Regions from separate parts of the Streptomyces sp. NPDC002573 genome, predicted to be linked through region 1. Evidence: riboswitches for the same ligand, from Rfam matches in the RefSeq annotation. Region 1 holds a riboswitch; each other region holds the start of a gene.
What was found. Region 1 has a riboswitch for cyclic di-AMP ahead of ACFYX0_RS01720 (transglycosylase SLT domain-containing protein). Riboswitches for the same ligand answer to the same signal wherever they lie in the genome.
Positions count from the first base shown of each region.

Region 1 (9,833 bases):
TGAACGCCGACGCGGCCGGCTTGCTGAACGACACCTCGGTGAAGCCCGCGTCGACGACGGCCGCGCCGCCCGACGCCGGGGTCAGGGTGAACTTCAGCGGCAGTCCCGTCTTCGCGTCGACCGCGATGCTGATGGCACCGACCGTCGTACCCGACTGCTTGGGCCGGATGAGCAGCTTGTACGCGTCGCGGCCCGCGACCTGCGCGGTGCCGTCGACCGTGACCGACGTCGTCTTGTCGGCGGCCTTGAGGGCCTCCTCGGCCATGTCCTTCGGCGTGGCCGGCATGTCCTCGGGCGCCGCCTTCGCGCCCTTGTGGTCGCCCGCGCCGGTCGCGTGGAAGGCCTCGTTGGACGCGCTGTCGTAGGTCCACACCTGGTCGCCGTTGCGGATGACGCTGTACTCGGCGGCCTTCTCCATGAGGGAGATCTTCTGCTTGTCCTGGCCGTCGGCGGCGACGCGCACGGTGTGCGTGCCGGTGGCCAGCTCCAGCAGCTTGGCGCTCGGGTCCGCGGCCGAGCCGCTCTTGCCGCCCGCGCCCTGCGAGAGTGCGCCCGAGGCGAGACTGCTCTCCAGGCCGCCCAGGTTGGGCAGGCCCAGGTCCGTGCTGATCTTCACCGTGCCGGACAGCTGCTGGACGTCCGACTTGGCGATCTTCTCGATGAGCTGCTGGGCGCTGATCTTCGGCAGATCCGGGTCACCGGATCCGGCGAACGCCGGGACGAGCCCGATGGTCGCGGCCGCCACTCCCACCACCGCGACCGGGACGACGTACCGTGCGGCGGTGCGCCGCCCGTCGCGTACGTCCTCGGCCTCGCCGGCGGGCGTGCTGCCGTCGGATTCGTACGGTGCCATGTGTGCCTTACCTCCGTCGTCGGCGGCGGCCTACCATCTGTGCCCTGGTCCACCCCTGTGCCGCCATTCTCACCCGAACTCCTTTGAGGTGGTGTCCCCCATCTGACCAAATCGGCCCGGCAGAAGCGTCAGCCCGCGGGCTCAACTCCGCGTAATCCTGGGGTATGACATCGGGGAGACGGCACCTGCCCCGACCCGTAGGGGTTCTACGGGGAGGGGCGCCGGCCGGGCGGTTTCGGGTACGGGTACGGGTACGGGTACGGAACTGATCTCGGCCTGGACCCGATCCAACCCCGGGGCCCGGGTCATACGGCTCCCACGACGAGTGGACCCGAAGGTCCCCTGCGAGGGTGACACGCGGGCGGTGTCAGCCCGCCCGGTGCACCACCGCGTCACACAGCTCCATCAGGGCCGCCTTCGCACCGCACTCCGGCAGCGGGGCCAGACCCGAGCGGGCGTCCTCCACATAGCGGACCGTGTCGCGGCGCGCCTGCTCCAGGGCCGGGTGTGCGCGCAGCCGGGCGAGGGCCTCGGCGTGCCGGGCGTCGTCGGTGAGGTCGGAGTCCAGCAGCTCGCACAGGGCGATGTCCTCCGCCAGCCCCATGCGCTCCGCGCGCTCGCGCAGACGCAGCACCGGGAGGGTGGGGATGCCCTCGCGCAGGTCCGTGCCGGGCGTCTTCCCGGACTCGTGCGAGTCGGAGGCGATGTCCAGGACGTCGTCGGCCAGCTGGAACGCCACGCCCAGCCGCTCGCCGTACTGCGTGAGCACGTCCACGACCGTCTCGTCGGCGCCCGACATCATCGCCCCGAAGCGGCATGCCACCGCGACCAGCGAGCCGGTCTTGCCGCCGAGGACGTCGAGATAGTGCTCCACGGGGTCACGGCCGTCCCGCGGACCCGCCGTCTCCAGGATCTGACCGGTGACCAGGCGTTCGAACGCCTCCGCCTGGATCCGGACCGCCTCCGGGCCGAGATCGGCCAGGATGTGCGACGCCCGCGCGAACAGGAAGTCACCCGTGAGGACCGCCACCGAGTTGCCCCAGCGGGTGTTCGCGCTGTCCACCCCGCGCCGCACCTCGGCCTCGTCCATCACATCGTCGTGGTAGAGGGTGGCGAGATGGGTCAGCTCCACGACCACGGCCGAGGGCACGATCCCGGGCGCGTACGGATCGCCGAACTGTGCCGCGAGCATCACGAGCAGCGGCCGGAACCGCTTCCCACCCGCACGCACCAAGTGCTGCGCGGCCCCCGTGATGAAGGGCACCTCACTCTTGGTGGCCTCGAGCAGCCCTTCCTCGACAGCCGCCAATCCGGCCTGGACATCGGCTTCCAGAGCCTGGTCCCGCACGCTCAGCCCGAACGGCCCGACGACGGTCACGTGGGGTCTCCTGTCTGCTGACGTCTGCTGACGCTCACACGGTCGGTCTCAAGGACGGTCACTTGGTCGATGACGCCGTTCGTCGACGTGACTTGTCGAGTTTGTCGATCTGTCGCCGCCATCACTCAAGTCAGCGTATCCGGTCACGTTTCGATCACCACGAGCGCCCACTGTTCCAGGCCGGGCGGTATCGGATCACGAACGGTATGTTCTTGATCATCTGATACGAACAGACATTCGCTGACATAAGCGAAAAGCACCTTTTACGTCATGAATCGCACCATTTGCCCACTGGGCTCGCGGGCGCCGGGCACCCCTCCACTCTCCTCGCGCATCACCACCCCGCCCCCCGGAGCACCCCTTTTCAGCCACCGGATGCCCCCTGCGACTCCCCCGCACTCCCAGCAACTCCACTACACCCACCCGCCCGCGTACGCCGCACGCGCCGACCGGAGGCTCACCCCTCCCAGCCGGGCGAATCCCGAGAACACCCCTTGCCGACAAGGGAGTCCAGGCCGCACGAGCAGCCCCGACCCACTCGAGGCGCCCGAGCCGGACCGCATGAGGCCTGGTCGTTTTGTCCGAATTAAGCACTTATGCAATGAAGTGCCGGTGGCGATCACGGGAGTGGCAGTGAAATAGCTCACATGCTCGACATGCGCGTCACCGCGAACGTTCCGCCAACTCCGGCTTTGCTAATAGCAACTTGAGCCTGGCTCAACAATCCGGATCACCGATCTTATTCCCGCACTTCAAGGTCAATACGGATGGAGTGCGACTTGAAGGCTTGTTTCCGACATGTGCTATCGCATACCTTCCCCTCGATCCGAGCGGAACGCCGAATCCTGCCACCACTCGGAAGCCCTTCGACCCATGACGGCAGGAGCGGGGGACCCAGGTAAGCCGCCGGTCCGGCCACCACACCGGAACGGCTAGGGGTGAAACCGTGGCCTCGGCATCGAGGACACAGCCGGGCACCTCCCCGCCCGAACCCGACAGCTCACCTCGCAGGCGCAGGAGAGGAACGCGACATGTCCGCTTTCGCACTGCCCGCACGCCGTCGGGACCGTGGCTCCAAGGCCGCCCGTCTCACCCGTGCCCTCGCAATCGCGGGGACGGGTGCCGCCCTTCTCGCCCTGCCGGTCATGGGAGCGACCGCCGCTTCCGCCGCGCCCGGCAAGCCGGGGAACGTCACCTCCGTCACCGTCGTGAAGACCCGAGGCACCACCCTCGACAGCTGGATCCGTCAGTCGCTGGATGTCATGGCCCAGCACGGTATCCCCGGCACGTACAACGGCATCTACCGCAACGTGATGCGCGAGTCGTCCGGCAACCCGAGAGCCATCAACCTCTGGGACTCCAACGCCCGCAAGGGAATCCCCTCCAAGGGCCTGCTCCAGATCATCGACCCGACCTTCGCCGCGTACCACGTGCCCGGCACGTCGTTCGATCCCTACGACCCGGTGGCCAACATCACGGCCGCGTGCAACTACGCCGCCCACCGGTACGGCTCGATCGACAACGTCAACAGTGCCTACTAGGAGGCCTGTCGGTCGCCTGCCGGTAGGAACCTGACACCCCACCGGTGGGCCCGGCAGCCGATCAGTAGGCCTGGTAATAGCCGGCGGGGCGCCGGCCGGCGCTGTCGGCCGGCGGCCGGTGACCGGCGAAGATTCGTTCGAGGACGACGGCGATGCCGTCGTCCTCGTTCGACGTGGTGATCTCGTCCGCCACAGCCTTGAGTTCGGGGTGGGCGTTGGCCATCGCCACCCCGTGCGCGGCCCAGTCGAACATCGGGATGTCATTGGGCATGTCGCCGAAGGCGATGGTCTCCGACGGCCCCAGCCCCAGATGGCCGGCCGCCAGCGCGAGCCCCGTCGCCTTGGTGATGCCGCACGGCTGGAGCTCGACGGTGCCCGGCCCGGACATGGTGACCGTCGCCAGGGAGCCCACCGCCGCGCGGGCCGCCGTCGCCAACTCGTCGTCCGACAGGGCGTGATGGCGCAGCAGCACCTTGCTGATCGGCTCGCACCACAGGTCGTCGCGCCGCTCGACCCGTACCGCGGGCAGGGTGGGATGCGGCATCCGGTAGCCGGGTTCGATGAGCGTGAGCCCGTCCACCCCGTCCTGGTCCACCGCCGCGTACACCTGCCCCACCTCGGCCTCGATCTTGCCGAGTGCGGTCTCGGCCAACTCCCGGTCCAGGGTGACGGAGAACAGCAGCCGGTTCGTACCGGCGTCGTAGACCTGCGCGCCCTGCCCGCACACCGCGAGCCCCGTGCTGCCGAGGTCGTCGAGCAGCGGCCGCACCCTGGGCGCCGGGCGCCCTGTCACGACCAGGTGCTGTGCGCCTGCCGCGGAGGCCCGCGCCAGCGCGGCCCTTGACCGGTCGGAGAGCGTGTCGTCGTGACGCAACAGCGTTCCGTCCAGGTCAGTGGCGATGAGTGAATATGCGAGCGGTGCGGCCATGATCAGAGAATACGGATGGAACGCCCCAGCGACTCGGCGCGAACCGGACGACGTCCGGTATCCCGTGCCCACCGAACTCCCGTAACACGGAACCGGAGTTGCCCAGCCCTGTCCGGAACACGACCACACCCTGCCCCGGCACGCCCCGCCCCGGTACTGGCCCCGCCCTTCGGCCCCGGGACCGCACCGCAGACCCACCCGGCGCGCGGCAGCACCACGCGCGGCCGGTGCACGCATCGGGCGCTCAGGCGCCCGCGTCCAACAGCCGGCGCCCCAGCGCACGAACGGCCACCCGGAGTGCGTACGGCCGCACGACGCGGAACGGCGGGTAGGACGAACCGGTGTCCTGGAACCGCCGGTCGCGGGTGACGAGACCACACCCTGGTGGGTCCCTGGAGCGGCAGTGCGGGAGTACGTCTCCCGTGCGGGACTCCTCCGAGGAGTTGTACGCGCTGTGGTGGCAGACGATGGCGCGTTCTCGTGCGCCCGCACCACGCCGACGGGTTGGGGCGTGGCGATGCCACCCCCCAGCCCGTCGTCCGTCGATCCCCGGCCGGCCCGGCCTCGCGCCCTCAGCCGTGCACCGCGGCCAGGTGTTTCGCCAGCCGGGGCGAGGCGAACTCCGTGCCGCACACGAAGCGCATCACCGGGCCGTACGAGGACGCCGCGGGCAGGCCCGTGAAGTACAGGCCCGGCACGGAGGACACATAGCCCGCGCCGAGCCTCGGCGTGCCCCGGCTCACCGCAAGTTGCGTGCGCAGCTCGTGGCCCAGGAAATCCATCGCAGCGATGTCCACGCGGTAGCCGGTGGCGGCGATCACATGGTCCGCGGTGAGTTCCTCCGTGCGCCCCGCGTGCGTCCGGATCGTCAGAACGGGGCTGCCGTCCGACGCAGAGGCGCCGACCACCCGGGCAACCTCACGCACCTGCACCTTGCTCTGGAAGCGGTCGCGCAGCCACCACGCGCCGAGCGGGCCGAGAACCCGGCGCACCAGGTAGTGACGGGTCTGGTCCGGGAGGAACCGGTAGGGCTGCGGGTAGTAGCTCAACGCCCACAGGGACCAGGCACGCCCGAACGGCGATTCGGGACGGAGCCTCGGCTGCTCCCAGGGGGGCGCGCCGAAGGCCACCCTGCCCTCGCCCCGCGAGATCACCCGCACCCGGGCGCCCGCCTCGGCCGCGAGCGCGGCCGTCTCCAGGGCGGACTGCCCCGCGCCGATGACCACCAACTCCTTGCCGGAGAACCGGGTCAGGTCATGGTGCTGGGAGCTGTGGGAGACCGGTCCCGCGGGGGTGGGGCCGTCCACCGCGGCGGCGGCCAGCTCCGGCGGGAGGTGGGCGAGGCCCGACAGACCGGTGGCCACCACGACCGCCCGCGCCGCGAACTGCTCGCCCGAGTCCAGCTTCAGGTCGAAACCGCCGCCCGGACGGCGGTCCACGGAGACGACCCTGACCCGCTCCAGCTCGGGCACCAGCTTCTCCTGGAACCACTCACCGTAGCCGATGAACGCCTCGACCGGGATGATGTCCTCGTCGGTCACCAGCCGGGGTATGCCCGCCGCGTCGCAGTAGTCGACCAGGGTGTGACCGCTCTGGGGGGCGTCGATGTTCGAGGCGACCGGGGTCGACTTCAGGAGCATGCCCTCGGGCATGTGGTCGCGCCAGCTCACCATGGGCTCACCGAAGACGCGTACCGGGATACCCCGCGCCCTCAGATGGGCGGCGGTGGACAGGCCGAACGGCCCGGCGCCGATGACTGCTACCGGTTGAATCACGAAGTCCCTCCCCAGGACGCGACATGCCTACTTCGTGGTGGAGCAGTACGCACCAGGGCGTGCTGGTGCGGTGATTCGTACGCGCTAACGCGTACCGGTGGTGGAACCGCGGCGGTTGGTCCGCCACAGCTGATACAGATGCTTCGCGCCCGGCCGTACGAAGCGTGCGAGCATCGTGAAGAACGGCCGCGGGTCGTCACCCGCGAACCAGGCCAGCTCCGTGCCGCTGGCGCGGGCCGGTGCGTGCGGCGTGGTGTAGCCGCTGCGCCGGTAGGCCAGCAGGGCCGCCAGGTCGATGTTCTCCACGACGTACCGATGGCCGGCGCGCTGTTCCCCCTCCGGAACCGTACGGCCGGTCAGGTCCAGGTGCATGGCGCGGACGACGTCCACCCCCGCCTCGTTCTCGAAGAGGCGGAACTGGGCGCCCATGCGCGGGTTGAAGTCGAGCAGTTTGTAACGGCCGTCGCGGCGGTCGAAGCGCAGGTCCAGATCGACGATGCCGGTGAAGCCGATCTGCTTGATGAAACGTGCCGCGAGGTCGGCGAGTTCCGGGTTGTCGACGACGTAGGCGTTCGCCGTCATGCCCGCGTGCGGCGGCCAGGAGCGGACCTTGACGCCGGTGAACAGCGCGAGCGGGGCGGAGTCCTGGCCGAAGTACGCGTGCACGATCCAGTCCTCGGCCTCCTCCCGCGGCAGATACTCCTGGAGGATCACGCCCGGGCGCTCACCCCAGTCGCGGGCCAGCGTGAGCAGCCCCTCAGGAGTGGTGATCTTGGTCGTCCCGTTCACGGCGGGCCGCTCGCGGCGGACGAACGCCTCACGGTTCTTGGCCACGAGCGGGAAGCGGGCCTTCTCGGCGAACCGCACGATGTCGTCGTACGACTGCGGGAAGGCCGCCTGCGGGCTCGGGATGCCGTGTTCCACACACAGCTCGTGCAGGCCCTGCTTGCTGGCGAGACGGCGCGGAAGCTTGGCATCCACTTTCGGGAAGAGGAAGGGACCGCCGAGCACGTCCTGATGCTCGGCGATCAGGACGGCGGCCTCCTCGTCCGTGGGAACGAGCACGGTCGGCCGTCCGATACGACGCCCGATGCGCAGCAGGCCCTCCACGAGCTGCTCCGGTTCCTCCGTCCCGGAGGTCGGCCACACGAAGGCGCGCCGCAGATAGCGGGAGACCGCGGCCGGCGTGTAACGGTCCTCGGTGATGGCGTACATCGGTATGCCCAGCCGCCCCAGGCTGCGGATGGCACCCACGCCACCGTGGTGCAGTGGATAGCCGCCAAACTTCACGATGAGCCCGGGCACCTCACGGTCCGCGTCGAACGGCGCGCCGGTGCTCCTGGCCACGGGTCCCCCCACGTGTCCCCCCTACGGACCGGACCCACCCCGTCCGTGTCCCCAAAGGACGCTAAGCCGGAATTGGACGCTCCGACAAGGCCTATTCGGACATTGTGAACTCTTTAGACCCTGCCCAAGACAGGGAACTCACCCGTAACGTGTGCGACGACCACATGGAACGCACCCCCAAGGCACGACACAGCTGACGTGCACGAAAGCGAGGCAGCATCCCATGCCCCCCTTCGACGTCCCCGAGGGCGACCCCTTCGGACCGCACAACCTCCCCTACGGCGTGTTCTCGTCGGTCGGCTCCGCCGAACGGAGGGTCGGCGTCCGGCTGGGCGACCACGTGCTCGACGCGGGCGCCGCCGCCGAGGCGCTCGGCTCCCCGTACGCCCCCCTGTTGTCAGGGCCCTCGCTGGGCCCCCTGCTGGCCGCCGGCCGCACCGCCTGGTCGGACGTGCGCCGGGCGCTGACGGCGTGGGTGACGGTGCCCGCGCACCGGGAGACCCTCGAGCCCCTGATGCTCCCGCTCTCCGAGGTGACCCTGCACCTGCCGTTCGAGGTCGCGGACTACGTCGACTTCTACGCCTCCGAGAACCACGCCCGTAACGTCGGCCGGATCTTCCGCCCGGACGCGGCGGACTCCCTGACCCCCAACTGGAAGCACCTGCCGATCGGCTACCACGGCCGGGCGGGAACCGTCGTGGTGTCCGGCACGGACGTCGTACGCCCCCAGGGACAGCGCAAGGCGCCCACGGACCCGGAGCCGGTCTTCGGCCCCTCGGTCCGCCTGGACATCGAGGCGGAGGTGGGATTCGTGGTGGGCGTGCCGTCGCAGCTCGGCCGGCCGGTCCCGCTGTCGGACTTCCGCGACCACGTGTTCGGGCTCTGCCTCCTCAACGACTGGTCGGCGCGGGACATCCAGGCCTGGGAGTACGTGCCGCTCGGCCCCTTCCTCGGCAAGTCGTTCGCCACCTCCGTCTCCGCCTGGATCACCCCTCTGGACGCCCTGGAGGACGCCCGGGTCGCACCCCCCGAGCGCACGCACCCGCTGCTGCCGTACCTGGACGACGGGCAGGACGAACCCGGCGGCTACGACCTGCGCATCTCCGTTGCGATCAACGGCCATGTGGTCTCCGAGCCGCCGTTCTCGACCATGTACTGGACGGCGGCCCAGCAACTGGCGCACATGACGGTGAACGGGGCGCCGCTGCGGACGGGCGACCTCTACGGCTCGGGCACCGTGAGCGGCGAGACCGAGGGCGAGCGCGGCTCCCTGCTCGAACTGACCTGGAACGGGCGCGATCCGCTCGAACTCCCGGACGGCAAGCGAACGTTCCTGGAGGACGGAGACGTGGTCACCATGACCGCCTGGGCTCCGGGACCGCACGGGACCCGGGTGGGGCTGGGGGAGGTTACGGGCCGGGTGGTACCCAGCACCTGAGCCACCCCGGGGGGGCCCTCCCCCCCCGGCCCCCTCCCTCCCCCTCTCCCCCGCCCCACAACGCCTTGAGCCGTACCTCTTGCCCCGGCCCCCACGGCACCCCTCTCAGGGGTTCACGGGCCGTGGGGGCGGGGCCCGCCCCCCCCCCCCCCCCCCCCCCCCCCCCCCCGGCCCCCCCCCCCCCCCCCCCCCCCCCCCCCCCCCCCCCCCCCCCCCCCCCCCCCCAACCCCCCCCCCCCCCCCCCCCCCCCCCCCCGGCGGGGGGCGGGGGGGGGGGGGGGGGGCCCCCCCCCCCCCCCCCCCACCCCGTTGCAACTGAAAAGGCAGAGCGCGCCAGGACCGCTGCGGACGAGACCCGTCACAGCGCGGACCCCGGGCGCGCTCCTGTCGTTCGGTCTCTGACCAGACACAGCCACCCCGGCACGTCCACCTCGGCCCGCACCGTCTTGCCCGGTGGCGGGTCCCGGTCCAGCACCTCCCATCGGGCGGCGAACGCGTCGACGAGGAGGAACCCGCGGCCCCCTTCCGCCAGCGGCGCCGGGGACGTTGTGCCGCCGGGCCTCGGTGGGCGGG
Region 1 is NZ_JBIARC010000001.1:361,662-371,494, forward strand. It holds gene ACFYX0_RS01710 (outer membrane lipoprotein carrier protein LolA) at 1-853, opposite strand, end outside; gene ACFYX0_RS01715 (polyprenyl synthetase family protein) at 1,221-2,231, opposite strand; cyclic di-AMP (ydaO/yuaA leader) riboswitch at 3,058-3,258, shown strand; gene ACFYX0_RS01720 (transglycosylase SLT domain-containing protein) at 3,263-3,772, shown strand; gene ACFYX0_RS01725 (HAD family hydrolase) at 3,834-4,700, opposite strand; gene ACFYX0_RS01730 (FAD-dependent oxidoreductase) at 5,273-6,475, opposite strand; gene ACFYX0_RS01735 (ATP-grasp domain-containing protein) at 6,560-7,822, opposite strand; gene fahA (fumarylacetoacetase) at 8,046-9,260, shown strand; gene ACFYX0_RS01745 (ATP-binding protein) at 9,619-9,833, opposite strand, start outside.

Region 2 (9,833 bases), on a different contig from region 1:
AAGCCGCCCTCGTCGCCGAGGCCGGTGGACAGGCCCTTGCCCTTCAGCACCTTCTTGAGGGTGTGGTAGACCTCGGTGCCCCAGCGCAGGGCCTCGGAGAAGGACTCCGCGCCGATCGGGGCGATCATGAACTCCTGGATGTCCACGTTGGAGTCGGCGTGCGAGCCGCCGTTCAGGATGTTCATCATCGGCACCGGCAGCAGGTGCGCGTTCGGGCCGCCCAGGTAGCGGAAGAGCGGGAGGTCGCTGGCCTCGGAGGCGGCGTGGGCCACGGCGAGGGAGACGCCGAGGATGGCGTTGGCGCCGAGCGAGCCCTTGTTGTCGGTGGCGTCCAGGTCGAACATCGCCTGGTCGATCAGGCGCTGCTCGGTGGCGTCGTAGCCGACGAGCTCCGGGCCGATCTGCTCGATGACCGCGAGGACGGCCTTCTCGACACCCTTGCCCTGGTAGCGGTTGGGGTCGCCGTCGCGGAGCTCGATGGCCTCGAAGGCGCCGGTGGAGGCGCCGGACGGAACGGCGGCACGACCCGTGCTGCCGTCGTCGAGGCCGACCTCGACCTCGACCGTGGGGTTGCCTCGGGAGTCCAGGATTTCCCGGGCTACGACGACGTCGATGGACGGCACGAGCATCTCCTTCGTGGAATGTGACGCTGAAAGTGCGGGGCTGGTGTGCCTTGCGACTAGAGCCTAACCGTCCCGGGGCATCGGCCAGCCGACCGACCGTCCCGCGGACAGGGTGACGGTACACATTGTTCGATCCCGGAACAAAGAGCGGGTGACGAAGAAGGGACGCCGAAGCAAAGAGCCCCGCTCCGATGCGTTCGGGGGTATACGCATCGGAGCGGGGAGCCCGTGGGGACGGGGGCGGTCCTCAGGGGGTGCCGACCGTGAGGGGCGCGGCTCGGGGGAGGCCGCGGGCCGACCGCCGGACAGCCGTCACTTCAGGTGCAGCTGCTGGCCCGGGTAGATGAGGTCGGCGTTCTCGACAATGTCCTTGTTCAGCTGGAACAGCTTCTCCCAGCCGCCCTGGACGTGGTGCTTCTCGGCGATCGAGCTGAGGGTGTCGCCCTTGACCACCTTGTACTCGCCGTCGCCCTTCTTGACCTTCTTGCCGGTCGGCGTGGTGACGGTCTTCTTGGCGGCCGGACGCTGCGCGGAACGGTTGGCCGCCTGCGGCTCGGTCGAGCGGGTGGTGGTGCTCTTCACGGAGTTGCCGGAACCGGTGGAGCTGCCCGTGGAGGCCGCGGCGCCGTTGTAGGGGGCGCTGGTCAGACCGGTGCCGCAGACCGGCCAGGCACCCTTGCCCTGACCCCCGAGGACCTTCTCGGCGACGGCTATCTGCTCGCCCTTGGAGGCCAGGTCGGCGCGCGCGGCGTAGGCGGTGCCGCCGTACGCGGCCCAGGTCGAGTTGGTGAACTGCAGGCCGCCGTAGAAGCCGTTGCCCGTGTTGATGGACCAGTTGCCGCCGGACTCGCACTGCGCGACGGCGTCCCACTGGGAGGCGGTGGCGGCGGAGGCGCTGCCGGCCGCCATCAGCGGGCCGGCGACGGCGGCGCCGGTGACACCGGCGAGCGCGATGGCGCGGACGGCCTTGGACGGACGGCGGTGCTTTCCCTTGCCGGAACACAGCATGGTTCGATCCCCTCACCGACGCCTGCGAGGTGAGCTGTCGGGTTCGGGCCGGTTGAGTTGCCCGGCCGCACGCCTCCCCGGCGCGCGGCTCCACCCCTAGCCGCACCCGGTCAACTCCCGGGCGCGGCACTTACCTTGGGTCCCCCGCTCCTGCCTACGGCGCTCGAAGCGTCGACTGTTCCCGCACGGCCGCTGGCAGGATTCGGCGTTGCGACCGTCGGGGCCCGCTGTGGCGAGCGGTCACGACCGTAAGCAGGCGACGCGCCGAATTTCAAAGACGATCAGGGCTTATGAGACTCATATCTCACTCTCGCCAAACCGGACATTCAGCGCGAAGCGGGGCGTGAAATGGCGCCGTCGGGACGGCAGTTCGGACGACTGCTCAGGACTCGTCGCCGGCCAGTCCAGCCGTCACCACAAGGCTCAGACCGGGCATGATGTGGTTGGGGTCGGCGCCGATCTCCTGCTTGTTCGCGTCGTACAGCGCGTGCCAACCACCCTTGAGGTCAAGGAAGTCGGCGATGCCCGACAGGGTGTCTCCGAGACGGACTAGGTACGAGTCGTCGGCGGTCTCGCGCCCGGCAGCGGAGCCGCGCGAGGCATGACGGCCGGCCGACTCGCCGCTGCGGCCGTCCGTGTCGCCCTCGTCGGCACTGTCGCCGCGGTGGCGGCCGGCACCCGAGGCCGAAGACGCCCCGTTCTGCGCGACCTTGTCCGACTGGTCGCTCTTCGTCGTGGCCGAGAGCGTGCCGAGCAGGTCGTCCGATCCGTTGCCGTCCTCGTCGTCCCCGGTCGAGTCGTCCGTCGCCGTCGAGGACGACGGGGAGGACGGCGAGGTCGAGGGGGAGTCGGAGTCGGACGAGGAGGGAGAGGAGGAGGACGACGGCGACCCGGAGGAGGACGGGGACGACGAAGGCGACGTCGACGGCGAGTCCGACGAGCCCGACGGCTTGGCCGAGTCCGATGCTCCCGACGAATGGTGCGACTTGGACGAGTGGGATTCGTCAGACGTATCGGACGACCCGAAGCCGACCCCGGTGTCCGAGAAGAAGACGGCGCCGCCGCCGGAGGGGTGGTCGCCCACGCCCGTGTCGACGTCCGCCGCGGCCTTGTCCTGGCCCAGGCCGGCGACCGTGCCGCAGGTACCGAACGCGGAGACGCCTCGCTTGTCCAGGATCTTCTCGGCGACTGCGATCTGCTGGGAGCGGCTCGCCTGGTCGGGACTGGTGGCGAACTCGAGGCCGCCGTACTTGTCCCAGTCCTCCTGCGTCAACTGGAGTCCGCCGTAGCGGCCGTTGTCGTGGTCGGCGCTCCAGGCGCCACCGCTCTCGCACTCCGCGACCCGGTCCCAGGTCGTGCCGCTGGCCGCGCTCGCGCCGGTGGCGGCCAAGAGCGGGATGGCGATCGCTGAGCCGGTGACCCCTGCGGCGACAAGAAGTGCCGGAGCCTGGCGGGGGCGACGGTGTCGACCGTTCCCGGAGAGCATGCGGTTGCCTTTCACACGACAGCAGGGGCCGACGCGGCGGATGTGGAGTTCCGCCTCGTTGATGCGTGAAGGTATCCGCAGCGGATCACTTGTCACAAGTTAATGCAGCACAGATCACGTGAAGATTACGGAGCTGAGAAACTGTCACTTTTCTGTGACCATCGGCGTGTCCGCCACCTCATTCCGCGGCACCGGCGGTACGGCGGTGATCTTCCTCCGGAATCAGGGTGAACTCCACCGGAAGCGTGCGCAATCCGCGCATAATGAGCCCTCCGCGCCAGCGCAAATCGGTGGAATCCACCGCGAGTCGCAGGTCCGGGAGACGGGTGAGGAGCGTGGCGAGGGCGGTCTGTCCCTCCAGCCGGGCGAGGGGCGCACCGAGGCAGTAGTGGATCCCGTGCCCGTAGCCGAGGTGCTGATTGTCACGGCGGGAGAGATCGAGCACATCGGGCTCGGTGAACCGCTCAGGGTCCCGGTCCGCGGCGGCGAGCACCACGAGGACGGGATCACCGGCGGCGATGTCCCGCCCGCCGATGGAGAGCGGCCGGGTCGCGAACCGCCACGTGGCCAGCTCGACCGGGCCGTCGTAGCGCAGCAGTTCCTCGACGCCGGTCTCCAGCAGGTCCCTCTCGCCGCAGCTGAGCGAGGTCTGGAGGCGGGACCGCTGTTCGGGGTGGGTGAGCAGGGCGTAGGTCCCGTTGCCGATGAGGTTGACGGTGGTCTCGAACCCGGCGAAGAGCAGGATGAAGGCCATGGCGGCGGCCTCGTTCTCGGTGAGGTGCTCGCCGTGGTCGGAGGCGCGGATGAGCCCTGAGATGAGGTCCTCGCCGGGGCCGGGCGTCTCGGACAGGGCCTCGCGCTTGCGGTGGATGAGGTCGGCGAGATAGCCGCGCATCTTCTTCACGGACCGCGCGACCCCGCCCCGGGGGCCTCCGCCGTGGCGGATCATCATGCCCGCCCAGTCCCGGAAGTCGTCCTGGTCCTCGCGGGGGACGCCGAGCATGTCGCAGATCGCGTAGATGGGGAGCGGGAAGGCGAACTCGTGGATGAGATCGGCGGACCCGCGGTCCGCGAACCGGTCGATGAGCTGGTCGGCCAGCTCCTGCACCCGGGGCGCGAACTCGGCTACGCGGCGGGGCGTGAACGCCTTGGAGACCAGCCGGCGCAGCCGGGTGTGGTCCGGCGGGTCGATGTTGAGCAGGTGCGTCATCAGCTCGGCCTTGCGCTCGCCGGGGATGCCGGTCTTGCCCTTCGCGTGCGCGGGCTCGTCGTGGTGTGCCGGGTTCTTGCTGAGCCGCTGGTCGGCCAGGGCCTGCTTGGCGTCGGCGTAACGGGTGACCAGCCAGGCCTCCACACCGCTCGGCAGCCGCGTCCGGTGCACGGGGGCGTGCTCGCGGAGCCAGGCGTAGGCGGGGTAGGGGTCGGCGGCGAACTCCCAGGTGAAGAGTTCGGGGCCGGGGGTGGAAGCGGGGCGGGCGGGCTGGTGCTGGTCGGTCACTCCCCGACGGTATCCACGGCCGCCCGGGCCCGCCCTGCCAGGTCCGCCCTCGACCCCGGGGCTTCGGCCGACGAGCCCGCCGGCCTCGACCCCGGCTCCCGGCCCCCGGCGGCTTGCTGCGGCGGCTGCGCCCAGACCACCGACCCGAACCCGCCGCTCCCCGGCCCCCGGCGACTCCCCGCCGCAGCCGCTCCCAGACCACCGACCCGAACCCGCCGCTCCCCGGCCCCCGGCGACTCCCCGCCGCAGCCGCTCCTAGACCTCCGACCCGAGCCCGTCGCTCTCCGGCCCGGTCTCCTTGGTGCCGGGCCCGAGTCCCTCGGCGGCCCGTACGGCGTCGCGGTAGGCGCGGGCGGCGGCGCGCAGGGCCGCCTCCGGGTCCACCCCCTCCGCCTCCGCGTGCGCGGCGAGCGCCAGCAGTTCGTAGCCGACGCCCTCGCCCTGCGGGAGCGGCACGTCCAGGCCCGCCGAGCGCACCCGGGAGGACAGCTTCGCCGCCAGGGCCAGACCCGGCTGCCCCAGGGGCACCCCCTCCGTCACCGATGTGCGCTGCTTCTCGATCGCCTTGGTGCGCAGCCAGTGCTCCTTGACCTCCTCCGGAGTCGTCGCGGTCTCGTCGCCGAAGACATGCGGATGGCGGTGGATCAGCTTGGCGACGATGCCGCCCGCCACGTCGTCGACGGAGAAGGGGGCGTCGGGGTCCTCCTCGGCTATCCGGGCGTGGAAGACGACCTGGAGCAGGACGTCGCCCAGCTCCTCGCGCAGTTCCTCCCGGTCGCCCGCCTCGATCGCCTCGACCAGCTCGTACGCCTCCTCGATGCCGTACTTGGCGAGGCCCTTGTGGGTCTGCTGCGAGGACCAGGGGCACTCGGCCCGGATGCGGTCCATGACCTGCACCAGGTCGAGCAGTCGAGCGCCCGGAAGATCGTAGGAGGCGGGGAGCAGCTCCAGGTCCGGCATCCGCACCCGGCCCGAGCCCGCGAGCCGGGCGAGGCCGTCGGTGAGGTGCGGCTCGCCCTCGCCGGTCGCGACGACGACCACCGTGCGGCCGCCGGCACAGGCGTCGACCAGGTCCTGGGCGCTCGGGGCACCCTGCTCGACGGCTATGCCCGCCTCACGCAGATACGGCAGCTGCGGATGCGCGCCGTCCGCGCACAGCACCCGGTCGGCGTCGCGCAGCGCCTGCCACGCGGGCCAGGACAGCAGCCCGGGGGCGACCCGGTGGCTGGTGGTGAGCAGGACGACCCGGCCGGGGGCGGCGGATGCCGCCGCGTCCCGGCCCTGGTCGGGGGCGCCTTCGAAGCTGGTTGCGTTCACCCTTCGAACGTAACCCACGGCACCGACGGCCCCGGAAGTTTTCCACAGACCGGCGCGCGGCCGTGCCGGGCTCCGCCGCCGGTCTTCCCCGCTACGCCGGCTGCGGTGCCGCGGCCGCCGTGGCCTCCTTGACCCAGGGCGTCTTCGCGTCCACCCGGCTGCTCTTCTGCACGTCCCAGGTGCCGTAGCGCGGATTGAGGTCGATGTTCAGTTCCTTGGACGCCTGAGCCATCGCCTTCCAGAACGTGGCCTTGCCATCCGTCGTGCTCATGTCGGCGCCAAGCACGGCGGACAGCTTCTGCGCCTGGACCTCGGTGCGCAGGTTGTCGTCGATGCGCCGGGGCGCCACCCCGTACTGCTCCAGCCAGATCGACTGCAGCGCCCGCGCGCCGCCCGCCCGCTGTTCGAGGTTCGTGCGCATCTGTTCGACGTCCCGGCGGCTGACCGACACGCCGGCGTCCCTGGCCGCGCGGTCCAGGACCCGGTCGAGGACCAGGCTGTGGAGCGTGTCGCGGGCGAGGCCGCTGGTCCGGGCGATCGTCTGCTGGTACTGGGTGTCGTCCGGGGTGGCGGCGCGCTGCGCCGCGCGCACCTCCTTCACCCGGCCCTCCAGCTGGGCGATCGTGATCCGCTCGCCCCCGACGACGGCCGCGGCACCCGGGTGCTCGGTTTCACCGCACGCGGTGAGGACGGGGGCCGCGACGAGGGCGGCGCTGACGGCGATCGCGGTGCGACGGCGGTGCAAGGTGGCCTCCCGAGGAGATTGTGCGACGGTGCACAAGGTCTTGCGGTGATCGATGGTAGGCAGTGGCCCAGCTCTGGCCAACCCGTACGACCAACGATTCACCGGGACTTCGGGCACCGTCGTCACATGCGCGCCACTCACTTCGCCGGTCGCCCGGCCGCCGCCCGGACCCCCGGTCCCGCCCCTGCGGCCGGTTCGGGCGGGTTCAGCCGGTGATGGCGACGGGCGCGTCCCAGGCGTCACGGTCGACGGTGAGCGTGTAACCCCCGCGGGTCTCCTTGCTGTTGACCATGTACTGGTGGCCACGGCTGTGGCCGGTGTACTGGGTGGAGCCCCACGGCCAGTCCGTGGTGGTGGTGTAGCTCTTGTCCCACAGGGCGTACCAGAGATTGCCCGGCAGGTCCGTCTTGTCCTTCGCGGTGGCGATGGCCTTGGCGCTGGAGCTGGTGAAGCCGTAGAAGCCGGCCCGGTAGGTCTTGGCGTGCAACTGCTTGTCGAAGGCGCGCACATAGGCCAGCACGGCGTTGTTGCACGACGTGTCGGTGATGTCGTACGGCTCCATGTCGAGGTAGATCGGGCTGCCGGCCTTGATGCCGAGCGCCGACGCCTTGGCCACCGCGTCCGAGGCGTCGCTCGTCCCGAGGGAGGTGGCGTTGGCGGCGGTGAGCTTCTCCGGGTTGGAGCTGGTCTGGCAGGGCGGCTGGGCGCCGACGTAGATCGGGATGAGCTTCCAGCCGACGGAGCTGACCGACTTCACCCAGGACGCGGTCAGGTTCGGCTGGTTGCAGCCGCGGTTCTTGCCGCCCACATACACGGCGGCGGCACCGTAGAAGCCGTCGTGCCAGCCCTTCATCGCGGACAGCGACGGCGCGGTGCACGTGTCGAAGGCGTGTCCGGTGAACGTCTTCTGCGCGGGCCAGGTCGTCGCGGCCATCGACGTCTGCGCCGCGATCCCGGCGCCCGCGACGACGGCGGCCCCCGCCGCCGCCCACGAGATGTAACGGAACTTCTTGGACTGCCGGTGGCCGGCCATCCCCCACCCCACTTCTCGACAGGCGGCACGCGCGCGGCGGCCGCCGGAAGAATCCCTGAGCCCCGGGCGGCGGCGCGCGTCCGGCGCGGCTGCGCCCATGACGGCGTCCGCACAGACGTCCGGGGATGGCTGAAACCTACACCCCATCCGGGAGCCGTGTGCCCGTTAACTCGGTTCACACGACCCGACTTGAGGAATCTTTGACTGTTCGTCCATCTGTGCGTGATCTGGGTGCCGCCCGGCCCACCTCACACCCGCCGGGTGCGCCGCAGGATCCGTACGGCGGGCCAGGCCAGCAACGCCGCGACGCCCCACAGGAAGCCCGAGATGCCCAGCCACTCGCCGGTGGTCGTCTCCGGGTCGCCGGCGCCGAACACCGTCAGCAGCAGGGCGAAGAAGGCGAAGAGACCGCCGAGGAGGCCGAAGACGACCACTGCGGCCGTCTGCCGTCCGGTGCGCCGGGTGGGGGCGGGCCGCCCGGACGTCACGGTGCCCGCTGCGGCCGCCTGCGGTGCCGGCCGCTGCTGCCGGGGCGGCAGCGACACCACCGCGTGCGGCGGTACGGCCGCGTCGAGGGCCGCCATCGTGTGCGCGTCCACGCCGTACAGCTCCGGATCCACCTCGATGACCAGGGCGTCGGTACCGACGAGCCGGCGGCCGCCGTCGGGCCAGGCCAGCATCGCGGCGCAGGCGCGGTAGAGCACGGTCACCGCGCCCTCCGTCCCGTCCTTCTCCCGGCCCGTCACGCTGATGCCCTCGTCCCCCACCACCAGCGCCGTCCCGTCACCGCGCACCGAGGGAAACCGGCGCCCGGTCACCGCGTACGTCGAGCTGGTGGGGGCCTCCGTGTACCCGGCCCAGTCCGCCCGGTGCCCCGCGGGCACCTGGAGCAGGGCCGTCCCGGCGGCCTCCAGGGCCACCGCGTGCAGATGGCCCGGCGTCACCGCCCACAGCTCCGACCTGAGTTCGTCGGTGCTGCGCACCGGACGCCCGGCAAGCAGGTCCTCCGCCGCCCCGGGCAACCGGCGCACGGCGGCGTCGGGCGCGGTGAGCGCCCCGTCGGCCCGGGTGCGCACCGCCTCCAGGCCGGCCTGGCCGATCCGGCCCACCTGGAGCCCGGCGAGGACGTCGACGAAGCCGCCGAGCACCGCGTCCTGCTTGGCGGGCAGGGCGTCCGCGAAGGCAGTCACCAGGGCGAATCCGTCGCGGCGTGAGGCGTAGTCGGTGGCGGTCGTGTAGGAGTAGCCGCCCTCCTGGCGCAGCGCGCGGGAGAGTTCGCGCTCCAGGACGCCCGCGTACAGCCGGGCGGCGGCGGTGTCCTCGACGACGGCGTCCAGCAGGACACCGCCCTTGCCCTCGGAGAAGTAGGCGGGGGTGGCGGGCAGCGCGGAGGTGACCGCAGGCAGCGGGCGCCGGCCGCCGGCGGGCAGCCTGAGGCTGAGTCCGGCCGGCAGCCGCTCACCGGCCACCCAGAGCACGGCGTTGCCCTGGGTGAACCAGGTCCGCGCCCAGTCCCGTACGTCCTCCGGGCGAAGGTTCCTGACGCCCCACTCCGGATAGCTGACCAGGCCGTGCCCCTGGGCCCCGTAGCGCCACAGCGGGAGCGGCCCGACTTCGCGCCGGGACTCCTCGGTGCGCAGGATCTCCTTCTCGGTCTCCAGGCGCTCCATGGGCAGATCGGTCAGGGAGGCGCAGACGCCCTGGAGGTAGGCCACGACCTCGTGCTCGGCGCCCTCCACATGGAAGTGGGTGAAGGCGGCCTTGGTCGCGCCGTTGAAGTGGTAGTCGGCCAGGCCCTGCCGGTGCAGGGCGAGGTGCTCGACGAGATGGGTGACCCCTGCCCGGGCGAGCGTCTCGTCGGCGACCCCGACACGGAAGACGAGTCCGGCGCGCACGGGTCCGGTGGCGTACGCGAAAAGGGTGGGTATGCCGTCGACCTCGGTCGGGTGGATGGCGGCCTGGGGGTTCATCTTCGGCCTCTGTTCGGCGTGTTCGTCGTCATGGAGGGTCAGCCTCGGGCGAGGGCGGCATCGCGGTGTTTGACGTAGGCCGCGGCGGCGTCGCCGCCCAGATCGGCCCACGGGTACTCGGAGGCGAGGTTGCCGAGCACGCGGAAGCAGGCC
Region 2 is NZ_JBIARC010000008.1:143,320-153,152, reverse strand. It holds gene eno (phosphopyruvate hydratase) at 1-629, opposite strand, end outside; gene ACFYX0_RS10975 (transglycosylase family protein) at 936-1,631, opposite strand; cyclic di-AMP (ydaO/yuaA leader) riboswitch at 1,636-1,803, opposite strand; gene ACFYX0_RS10970 (transglycosylase family protein) at 2,014-3,021, opposite strand; gene ACFYX0_RS10965 (cytochrome P450) at 3,296-4,615, opposite strand; gene ACFYX0_RS10960 (nucleoside triphosphate pyrophosphohydrolase) at 4,871-5,932, opposite strand; gene ACFYX0_RS10955 (SurA N-terminal domain-containing protein) at 6,024-6,677, opposite strand; gene ACFYX0_RS10950 (glycoside hydrolase domain-containing protein) at 6,883-7,710, opposite strand; gene ACFYX0_RS10945 (insulinase family protein) at 7,959-9,680, opposite strand; gene ACFYX0_RS10940 (hypothetical protein) at 9,719-9,833, opposite strand, start outside.
Region 2: it holds a riboswitch for cyclic di-AMP, as region 1 does, so the genes downstream of both, ACFYX0_RS10975 (transglycosylase family protein) here and ACFYX0_RS01720 (transglycosylase SLT domain-containing protein) in region 1, are expected to answer to the same signal.

Region 3 (9,833 bases), 160 kb from region 1:
GGTCCGGGTCTGGAACCGCGTCCTTGTGCCTGTCCTCGCTCACACCGTCGCCCGCGTTCCCGTACTCGGCTCCGTTCTCCCGCACGGCCGCATCCTGCCCTACGGCCGTGTCCTCGTGTGCGCGCGGCGCCTCTCCCCGGGCAGCCGGAGCATGCCCGGCGTCGGGGCCGTGCCCCGCGCCGGGGTCCCGCCCCGCTGCCGTGTGCCGCTGATCCGTCATGTGTCCATGGTCGCCGCCCCAGCCGCCTCACGGGAGTCGGGACGACCCTGGCCGAACCCTGAAATCTGCCCTGACCGCCGTCAAGGGAAGTGTTCGACCGCCCGGATTCGAAGATCAGGGGAGTCTAGGGGGTCCACCCTGATGTCCGGGCGGGCCGCTCGTGTGACCATCGATGGCATGCCGGACACCGCAGGAGTGCCCCTCGCCGAACCGCGGCCGCCGCGCAAGCTCTACCGCAGCAGCGACGGACGCTGGCTCGGCGGAGTGGCGCGGGGGCTCGCCGGGCATCTCGGGCTGCCCGTGATCTGGGTGCGCCTCGTGTTCGTGGGCCTGATGATGGCGGACGGCCTAGGCGCACTGCTGTACGCCGCGTTCTGGTTCTTCGTCCCGCTCGGCGTCGGCGGCGTCGACGAGCGCCGCTCCCCGTCGCTGGTCGGCACCGAGACCTCGCCCGACGGCCGTCGCAGACTGGTCGCCCGCAGACCCGACCGGGGCCAGATCGTCGCCCTGCTCCTCATGGTCGTCGTGGCGCTGACCTTCGTCGGCAGTGTCAATCTCGGCGGCGGCACCAAGGCGTATCTCATCCCGGCCGTCCTCGTCGCGGCGGGCGTCGCCCTGGTCTGGCGCCAGGCGGACAACGCACGGCGGGCCCGCTGGATGGAGGTCGGCGGCCGCCGGCGCACCCTCACCCTGCTGCGCGCCGCGGCGGGTGTGCTGCTCGTCACCGCCGGCGTCTCCGGCATCTTCGTGCTGCAGGGCTCCGCGGCCCATCTCGGCTCCGTCCTGCAGGCGGCGCTCGCGGTCCTCGTCGGCATAGCGCTGCTCGCCGGACCGTATCTGGTGCGGATGTCCCAGGACCTGTCCGAGGAGCGGCTGATGCGCATCCGTGCCCAGGAGCGCGCTGAGGTCGCCGCCCATGTCCACGACTCGGTGCTGCACACCCTGACCCTGATCCAGCGCAACGCGGAGAACGCGGGCGAGGTGCGCCGCCTCGCCCGCGCCCAGGAGCGCGACCTGCGCGCCTGGCTCTACAAGCCGGAGGGCACCGGAAAGGACGAGGACGAGGAGCCCCGGACCCTGGCGGACGCCGTCCGGCGCAACGCGGCGGAGGTGGAGGACAAGCACGGTGTCCCCATCGAGGTCGTCATCGTGGGCGACTGCCCCCTCGACGAGCGGACGAGCGCGCAGATGCAGGCCGCGCGCGAAGCGATGGTGAACGCCGCCAAGTACGGTGGCGAGGGCGGCGCCGTCCAGGTCTACGCCGAGGTCGAGGGCAGGACCGTGTTCGTGTCCGTCCGCGACCGGGGCCCCGGTTTCGACCTCGACGCGATACCCACGGACCGTATGGGTGTCAGAGAATCGATCATCGGCCGCATGGAGCGGCACGGCGGCACCGCACGGCTGCGCGCGGTGCCCGGGGGCGGCACGGAGGTCGAGCTGGAGATGGAGAGGGCGGAGACTACGACATGAGCGACGCGAACGAGCCGGCCGGCCCGGTGGAGCCGGAGCGGGCGGGCGAGGGCACGGGGGAGCGGCGCGTGCGGGTCGTGCTCGTCGACGACCACCGTATGTTCCGTACGGGAGTCCGGGCGGAGATCGGACAGACCGAGCGGACCGGCGTCGAGGTCGTGGGGGAGGCCGCGGACGTCGACCAGGCGGTGTCGGTGATCACCGAGACACGGCCCGAGGTGGTGCTCCTCGACGTCCATCTCCCGGGCGGCGGCGGTGTCGAAGTGCTGCGCCGCTGTGCCGCGTTGACGGCGGACGCCGAACGGCCGGTCCGGTTCCTCGCGCTGTCCGTCTCGGACGCGGCGGAGGACGTGATCGGGGTGATCCGCGGCGGTGCCCGCGGTTACGTGACGAAGACGATCACCGGCACGGACCTCGTCGCCTCGATCTTCCGCGTGCAGGAGGGCGACGCCGTCTTCTCCCCGCGGCTGGCCGGCTTCGTCCTCGACGCCTTCGCCTCGACCGACGCCCCGCCCGTCGACGAGGACCTCGACCGTCTCACCCAGCGCGAGCGCGAGGTCCTGCGCCTCATCGCCCGCGGCTATGCGTACAAGGAGATCGCCAAGCAGCTGTTCATCTCGGTGAAGACGGTCGAGTCCCATGTCTCGGCGGTGCTGCGCAAGCTCCAGCTGTCCAACCGTCATGAACTGACCCGCTGGGCGACGGCACGCCGACTGGTCTGACGGGCCGTCGCCCGGAGCCGGGGTCACACCACCCGGGTGGCCCCCGCGAACGGCATCTCGTCGATCGGCGCCAGTCGTACGGGCGCCGAGGGGTTCGGCGCGTGGATCATCTGGCCGTGTCCCACGTAGATCCCCACATGGCTGACCCCGGAGTAGAAGAACACGAGGTCGCCGGGCAGGAGTGCGGAGCGCGGGATGCGGCGGCCCGCATCGATCTGGGCGTAGGTCGTCCGGGGCAGTGAGACGCCCGCCGACTGGTACGCGGCCTGCACCAGCCCGGAGCAGTCGAAGGCGTTGGGCCCGGTGGCGCCCCAGACATAGGGGCTGCCGAGCTTGCCGTACGCGTACGACAGCGCGGCCGCCGCCCGGGCGTCGGGTGCCTCCGCGGCGGCCTGCGACGCCGGCACGGCCCCGAGGAGGCCGCGCCCCGCGGACCGGGACGCGGGTTCCGCGACCTGTGCGCGCTGGCTCTCCGTCAGCCGGGACAGCAGCAACCGTGCCTCGCCGAGCTTCTCGGTGACCGTCCGCTTCTGCCGCTGAAGCTCCGCCTGGCGCGAGGTCAGCGAGGCGAGTTCCACGCGCTCGGCTCCGCGCAGCCGCTCGATCTCCCGCAACTGCGCGCGCACCCGTGCCACGGCCGCCGCCTGCCGGCCGTCGACCCGCTCGGCGAACGCGGCGTCGTCGAGGTACTGCCCGGGATCCGAGGAGAGCAGGAGCCGCACCGTCGGGTCGACACCGCCCCCGCGGTACTGCGCCGCGGCGGCGAAACCCAGCGCCTCGCGGGCCGAGTTCAGCCGGTCCATGCGGCGCGCGGCCTCGTCCCGCAGCGCGCTGAGTCGTCGCTGGGCGCCGGCCGCCTGCTCCTTCGCCCCGTCGTACTTCTCGGTCGCGACCTCCGCCTCCCGGTACAGCCGGTCGACCTCGGCCTTGGCCTGGGCCGGGGAGAGCGGGGGCTCGGCATATCCGGTGCCGTCGAAGCCGGTCGCGGTCGCCGCTCCCGCGAGGGCGATCGTGACGGCGGTCCGGACCGTGGTCCCGCCGAGCGAACGCTGCCTGGGTTTTCGGTGCGCTGCCACCTGAACCGTCACGTCCTTTCCTACGACCGCCGGGGCGACCACGCGTCCGGCGGCGGCCCGCACAGGGGGAGCAGGCCGCCGCCGGACCTTCTCGGCGGTGGTCTCCGGCGGCCGCCCTGGCGCGGGCGGCTGTGGGGAGCCGGTCACCTGGTGGAGGACGCTAAACCGGACCGTGACCGCACCGTGACGCAATGTACGGAAGTGGCTCTAGCGGACTGACGGTGACCGTATGCGAGCGCGATCCCGTTCCGAGGCCGCCGACTTCACACTGTGCGATGACCGATGCGGTAGTTCCGCGACACAGGGACATCGCGGAGTGCTATAGGCCGCATATATGCGCGCTCACGGTGTCCCGGTGCCACCTCCCGGAGCTCGCACCGCTGTAGCCGCCGTCACACCCCGTGGCCCGGTGTCAGAGTCTTCCGTGTCCCTCACTAGGCTCCGGCTTCATGGACGTACTCATCCATCTCTTCGTCGGCCTGCACATCGTCGGCATCGCCGCGCTCCTCGGCGGCTTCCTGACCCAGATGAAGGCGATGGGCCGGGGCACGGCCCGCTTCGTGCCCGGAATGCTGCACGGTGCGCTGACCATGCTGGTCACGGGCGTGGCGCTGGTCGGCCTCAATCAGGCCGAGCACCACCACATCAACACCATCAAGATCGGCATCAAGCTGGCCCTGCTGATCGTGATCCTCGGCCTGGTCTATGTGAAGCGCGACGAGGAGCGGGTCGAGAAGCCCCTCTTCGCCCTGGTCGGCGCGCTGACCACGGTGAACATCTTCATCGCCGTGCTGTGGACCTGACGCTGCCCGCGAGGGACCCGGCGGCTCCCACGAGGACCGCGCACCAGACGGCCACCGCGATCCACAGCAGCACCTGACCGGGGCCGCGCAGCCAGGACGCGTTGAGGGCGCCGGCCACGGACAGCGCCGCCACCGCCGTCATCCCCATCGGGAAGACGGTCGACCACCGCCGTACGTCGTAACCGGGGCGTGGCCGGCGCAGCTCGGCCGTCGCCAGTACGCAGTACCAGGCGAAGGCGAGGGCGAAGAGGGCGATGGTGACGCTCCGCAGGACGCCGGTGTCGTCGACGTTCCAGAGGTAGAGGCCGGAGTGGGCGGCGCGGATCAGCCGTGTCCCGGCCACCGCGGAAAGGGCCACCGCACCGCCCGCCACCCACTGGTCGCCCGCGCCGACCGCCACCTGTCGCCGGTCGAAGCACCACAGCCCGATCAGGTAGAACACCAGCCCGAACCAGAAGAACACCAGCGCCAGATGGGCGATCCAGGGCACCCGTAGGGCCGCGGCCAGCACCGCCCCGAGCACCGCGATCGCCTCCGCCGCCACACAGCCGAGGAACACCACCCCGGACATACCGCGCTCCCAGTCCTGTACGACCGGGAGGACCAGAACCGCCCACAGCACGAGGGCCAGTACGAAGAGCGCCTCGGCGAGCTGCGGCCGGCCCAGGAGCGCGAACCGGGTGCCCAGCACGGTGGTGGCCGGGACCACCGCGAGCGCGGCCGGGGAGTTGACCGGCCACTCCAGGCGCGCCCCCAGCAGCCGCAGTGCGATGACGGCGGCCACTCCCAGCCAGGCGACGCCCGCCAGCACGAGGGCGATACGGGAGAGCAGCTCGTACCCGGCCTGGTGCAGCCCGATCGACAGGATGCCGGTCGCCATCACGGCGGCCCCGGTGGCGGGCGGACGCTGCGCCCACCGGGTGCGGAGCGCGGAGGTGCCAGACATGCGCCCGATGCTAAGGACGCGCGCCCGGCTTGCGTACGGGCCACGCGCGCGTGGAGCCCGAAAACAACCCCACGCGCGCGTGAACCCCGCAGACGACCTCGTGCGCCGGGTGCCGCCCGCGGCACCCGGCGCCGTAGGACTCAGGCCGGTCGCACCACGCTGTGGATGATCGACGCGCCGCCGTAGTAGACCGACTCCTCGCGGACATAGGCGCCCGGCTTGGGGGCGTGGATCATCATGCCGTTGCCGATGTACATGCCTACGTGGCTGATGTCGTCGTAGAAGAAGATCAGGTCGCCCGGCTGGGCGTCGGCGAGCGGCACCGTCGTGCCGACGTTCACCTGGTCGTACGTGGTGCGCGGCAGCGTGACCCCGGCGGCCTTCCAGGCTGCCTGGGTCAGGCCCGAGCAGTCGTAGGACCCGGGGCCCGTCGCGCCCCACACATACGGCTTGCCGATCTGCGCGCGGGCGAAGGCGAGGGCCTTCTCCGCCTTCGTGGCGTACGAGGAGCCCGTCGCGGTGGACCCCGCGGAGGGGGCCGTGGTGGAGGACCCCGAGGAGCCGCTCGAGGTGCTCGACGAGGACTGCTGCTGGGCCGCCTTCTGCTGGGCCGCCTGCTGCCGGGCCAGCGCCTCCGCCTGGCGCTGGGCCTCCTCCTGCTTCTTCTTCTCGAGCGCGGCGAGCCGCGCCTTCTCCTGGGCGTTCAGGTCGGACAGCAGCCGGCGTGCGGCGGAGAGCTTGTCCTGGACGTCCGTCTTGGCCGTCCGCAGGGCCGTCTGCGACTCGTCGAGCGTCCGGAGGCTGTCGGCGGCCTCCTGCCGCTTCTTCATCGTGGCGGCCTGGGCGGTGGCGTACTGGTCGACCGCTTCCTTCTGACGGCCGGTGAGCCGGCTCATCAGCTGTGTCTGGTCGAAGTAGTCCTGGGGGTTGTCGGCCAGCAGGAAGGTGGCCGTGTCGGGGGCCGCCTCCCCGGTCCGGTACTGCGCGGCGGCGAACGAACCGAGCTCCTCGCGCGCGTCGTTGAGCTTCTGTGTGCGCTGGGCCACGTCGTCGAGGAGCTTGTCGACGTGCCTGCGCTGCTCGGCCGATCGCTCCTTGGCGGCGTCGTACTTCTCGGTGGCCGACTCCGCCTGGCGGTAGAGGTCGTCGACCTTCTTCTCGACCTCCTCGATGCTGGGTCTGCCGTCGGTGGAGGGGGCGGCCTGGGCCGTCTGCGAGAGCAGCGCCACGGAGGTCAGGGCCGCCGTCGCGAGGGCGGGGGTGCGTATGCCCGCGATGCGTGGGCCCGAGGGGCGGGACTTGCGGTGCGGCGCCATGAAAGGCGTCTCCTTCCGTACACCGCCTACCGGGTTAGCTGTCGGGTTCGGGCGGGTGGTTCGGAAGGTGTGTGCCCTACGGCCAAGTCCCCCAGGACGCGTGGCCGATTCACCCCAGGTCGGGTGGGTCCCCGGCTCCGGCTGCCGCAGGGCGCACCGGACTCGGCGGAGGCCGCGCGACCCGGCGACGTTCGCCGGTGGGGGTCGTGCGGCCCGCCCGGCACGCTAGCCAACTGTTGTGGCTCCTGTGAAGGTTGATGCGTGATATGCCCGATACATTTCCGTGATCTTGACTACAGACCCTCGCTTCGGGCGCGTACCGTGAGCAGGCAGGCCCGTATGGTGACAGGTGAGGCGCGGAGCCGGTCCGAGTGTGGAGTTTCCGGGACGGCGGTCGGTTGTCGGTGGGGCACCCTAGACTCGGAGAGCGATGAGCAGCCTCTTTGACGACAGCTTCCTGGCGGACCTCCAGGCCGACTCGGCCCCGGAGGGGGAGCCCCCGCCGCCCGAGGACGATCACGCTCCGGAGCCGGTTCCGGACGATCTGTTCGGCGGGCACTTCGACGTGCCGCCGACCCGGGACACCCACTACCGCGACGGCGCGCCCCGCCCGGTCCTCGACCCCCGGGCCCTGGTCGAGGGGCTGAACGAGAACCAGCGCGCGGCGGTCGTGCACGCCGGCTCCCCCCTGCTCATCGTCGCCGGCGCCGGCTCCGGCAAGACCCGGGTGCTCACCCACCGCATCGCCTATCTGCTGGCCGAGCGGGGCGTGCATCCCGGGCAGATCCTCGCGATCACCTTCACCAACAAGGCCGCGGGCGAGATGAAGGAGCGCGTCGAGCAACTCGTCGGCCCGCGCGCGAACGCGATGTGGGTGATGACGTTCCACAGCGCGTGCGTCCGCATCCTGCGCCGCGAGAGCAAGAAGCTCGGCTTCACGTCCTCCTTCTCGATCTACGACGCCGCCGACAGCAAGCGGCTGATGGCGCTCGTCTGCCGCGACCTGGACCTCGACCCCAAGCGGTTCCCGCCCAAGTCGTTCAGCGCCAAGATCTCCAACCTGAAGAACGAGCTGATCGACGAGGAGGACTTCGCAGCCCAGGCCGCCGACGGCTTCGAGAAGACCCTCGCCCAGGCCTACGCGCTGTACCAGTCGAGGCTCCGCGAGGCGAACGCCCTCGACTTCGACGACCTGATCATGACGACGGTCAACCTGCTGCGCGCCTTCCCGGACGTCGCCGAACACTACCGCCGCCGCTTCCGCCATGTCCTCGTCGACGAGTACCAGGACACGAACCACGCGCAGTACGCCTTGGTCCGCGAGCTGGTCGGCACCTCCGGGCACCCCGTGGACGTGCCGCCGGGCGAGGACGACCTCCGGCCTGCCGAGCTGTGCGTCGTGGGTGACGCCGACCAGTCGATCTACGCCTTCCGCGGCGCCACCATCCGCAACATCCTCCAGTTCGAGGAGGACTACCCGGACGCCACCACGATCCTCCTGGAGCAGAACTACCGCTCCACACAGACGATCCTGAGTGCCGCCAACGCGGTCATCGAGCGCAACGAGTCGCGCCGTCCCAAGAACCTGTGGACCAACGCGGGCGCGGGCGCGCGGATCACCGGCTATGTCGCCGACACGGAGCACGACGAGGCGCAGTTCGTCGCCGACGAGATAGACCGCCTCACCGACCGGGGCGAGGCCAAGGCGGGCGACGTCGCCGTCTTCTACCGCACCAATGCCCAGTCCCGTGTCTTCGAAGAGGTCTTCATCCGCGTCGGCCTGCCCTACAAGGTCGTCGGTGGCGTCCGCTTCTACGAGCGCAAGGAGGTCCGGGACGTCCTCGCCTATCTGAGGGTGCTGGCGAACCCAGAGGACTCCGTTCCGCTGCGGCGCATCCTGAACGTGCCGAAGCGGGGCATCGGCGAGCGCGCCGAGGCGATGATCGACGCCCTGTCCCAGCGGGAGAAGGTCAGTTTCGCTCAGGCGCTGCGCCGCGTGGACGAGGCGTACGGCATGGCGGCCCGCTCGACGAACGCGGTCAAGCGGTTCAACGCGCTGATGGAGGACCTGCGGACCATCGTGGAGTCGGGCGCGGGCCCGGCCACGGTCCTGGAAGCCGTCCTGGAGCGCACCGGCTATCTGGCCGAACTCCAGGCCTCGACCGACCCCCAGGACGAGACCCGCATCGAGAACCTCCAGGAACTCGCCGCCGTGGCCCTGGAGTTCGAGCAGGAGCGCGGCGAGGCCGCGGCGGCACCGGGGGCCGGCACCCCGGCGGCCACGCTGTCCGACTTCCTGGAGCAGGTCGCCCTGGTCGCCGACTCCGACCAGATCCCCGACGAGGAGGAGGGCGGCGGCGTCATCACGCTGATGACCCTCCACACCGCGAAGGGCCTGGAGTTCCCGGTGGTCTTCCTGACCGGCATGGAGGACGGCGTCTTCCCGCACATGCGCGCGCTCGGCCAGACCAAGGAACTGGAGGAGGAGCGCCGCCTGGCGTACGTGGGCATCACCCGCGCGCGGGAGCGGCTCTACCTCACCCGGTCCGCCATGCGCAGCGCCTGGGGCCAGCCCTCGTACAACCCGCCCTCGCGCTTCCTGGAGGAGATCCCGGACCAGCACGTGGAGTGGAAGCGGACGGGCGGCTCGTCCGCGCCCGTCTCCTCGGGTCCCGTCTCGGGTGTGGCGGCCTCCCTGTCCTCGTCGCTCTCGTCGGCCCGGTCGCGGTCCTCGGCCGCCGGCGCGTCCGGCTTCGCCACGCGCCGGGGTGGTGCGACGGAGCGGCCGGTGGTCTCCCTGGCGGTCGGCGACCGCGTCACGCACGACCAGTTCGGCCTGGGCACGGTGGTCGGCGTGAAGGGCACGGGCCTGAACGCGGAGGCGACGATCGACTTCGGGGACACGAAGCCGAAGCGGCTGCTGCTGCGGTACGCGCCGGTGGAGAAGCTGTAGGGCACACAGGAGAGCCCCCGCCGCACGGCAGAGGCTCTCCTCTGTGGGTCTTCGATCAGGTGGGGTCCAGCCCGTGGCTGCGCAGCCAGGGCAGCGGGTCTATCGCGGCGCCGCCGTTCGGCCGCACCTCGAAGTGCAGATGGGGGCCGGTGGAGTTGCCCGAGTTGCCGGAGTACGCGATCGGCTGGCCGGCCTTCACGACCGCCCCGGACGCGACGCGGTAGCTGGAGAGGTGGCAGTACCAGGTCTCCGTGCCGTCCTTCGCCGTCACGATCATCATGTTGCCGTAGGCGCTGTTCCACTTCGTGGTGACGGTGCCGTCGGTGG
Region 3 is NZ_JBIARC010000001.1:198,686-208,518, reverse strand. It holds gene ACFYX0_RS00940 (PspC domain-containing protein) at 1-220, opposite strand, end outside; gene ACFYX0_RS00935 (PspC domain-containing protein) at 362-1,690, shown strand; gene ACFYX0_RS00930 (response regulator transcription factor) at 1,687-2,412, shown strand; gene ACFYX0_RS00925 (NlpC/P60 family protein) at 2,436-3,488, opposite strand; gene ACFYX0_RS00920 (hypothetical protein) at 3,938-4,291, shown strand; gene ACFYX0_RS00915 (tellurite resistance/C4-dicarboxylate transporter family protein) at 4,269-5,237, opposite strand; gene ACFYX0_RS00910 (NlpC/P60 family protein) at 5,378-6,553, opposite strand; cyclic di-AMP (ydaO/yuaA leader) riboswitch at 6,562-6,731, opposite strand; gene pcrA (DNA helicase PcrA) at 6,984-9,506, shown strand; gene ACFYX0_RS00900 (peptidoglycan DD-metalloendopeptidase family protein) at 9,562-9,833, opposite strand, start outside.
Region 3: it holds a riboswitch for cyclic di-AMP, as region 1 does, so the genes downstream of both, ACFYX0_RS00910 (NlpC/P60 family protein) here and ACFYX0_RS01720 (transglycosylase SLT domain-containing protein) in region 1, are expected to answer to the same signal.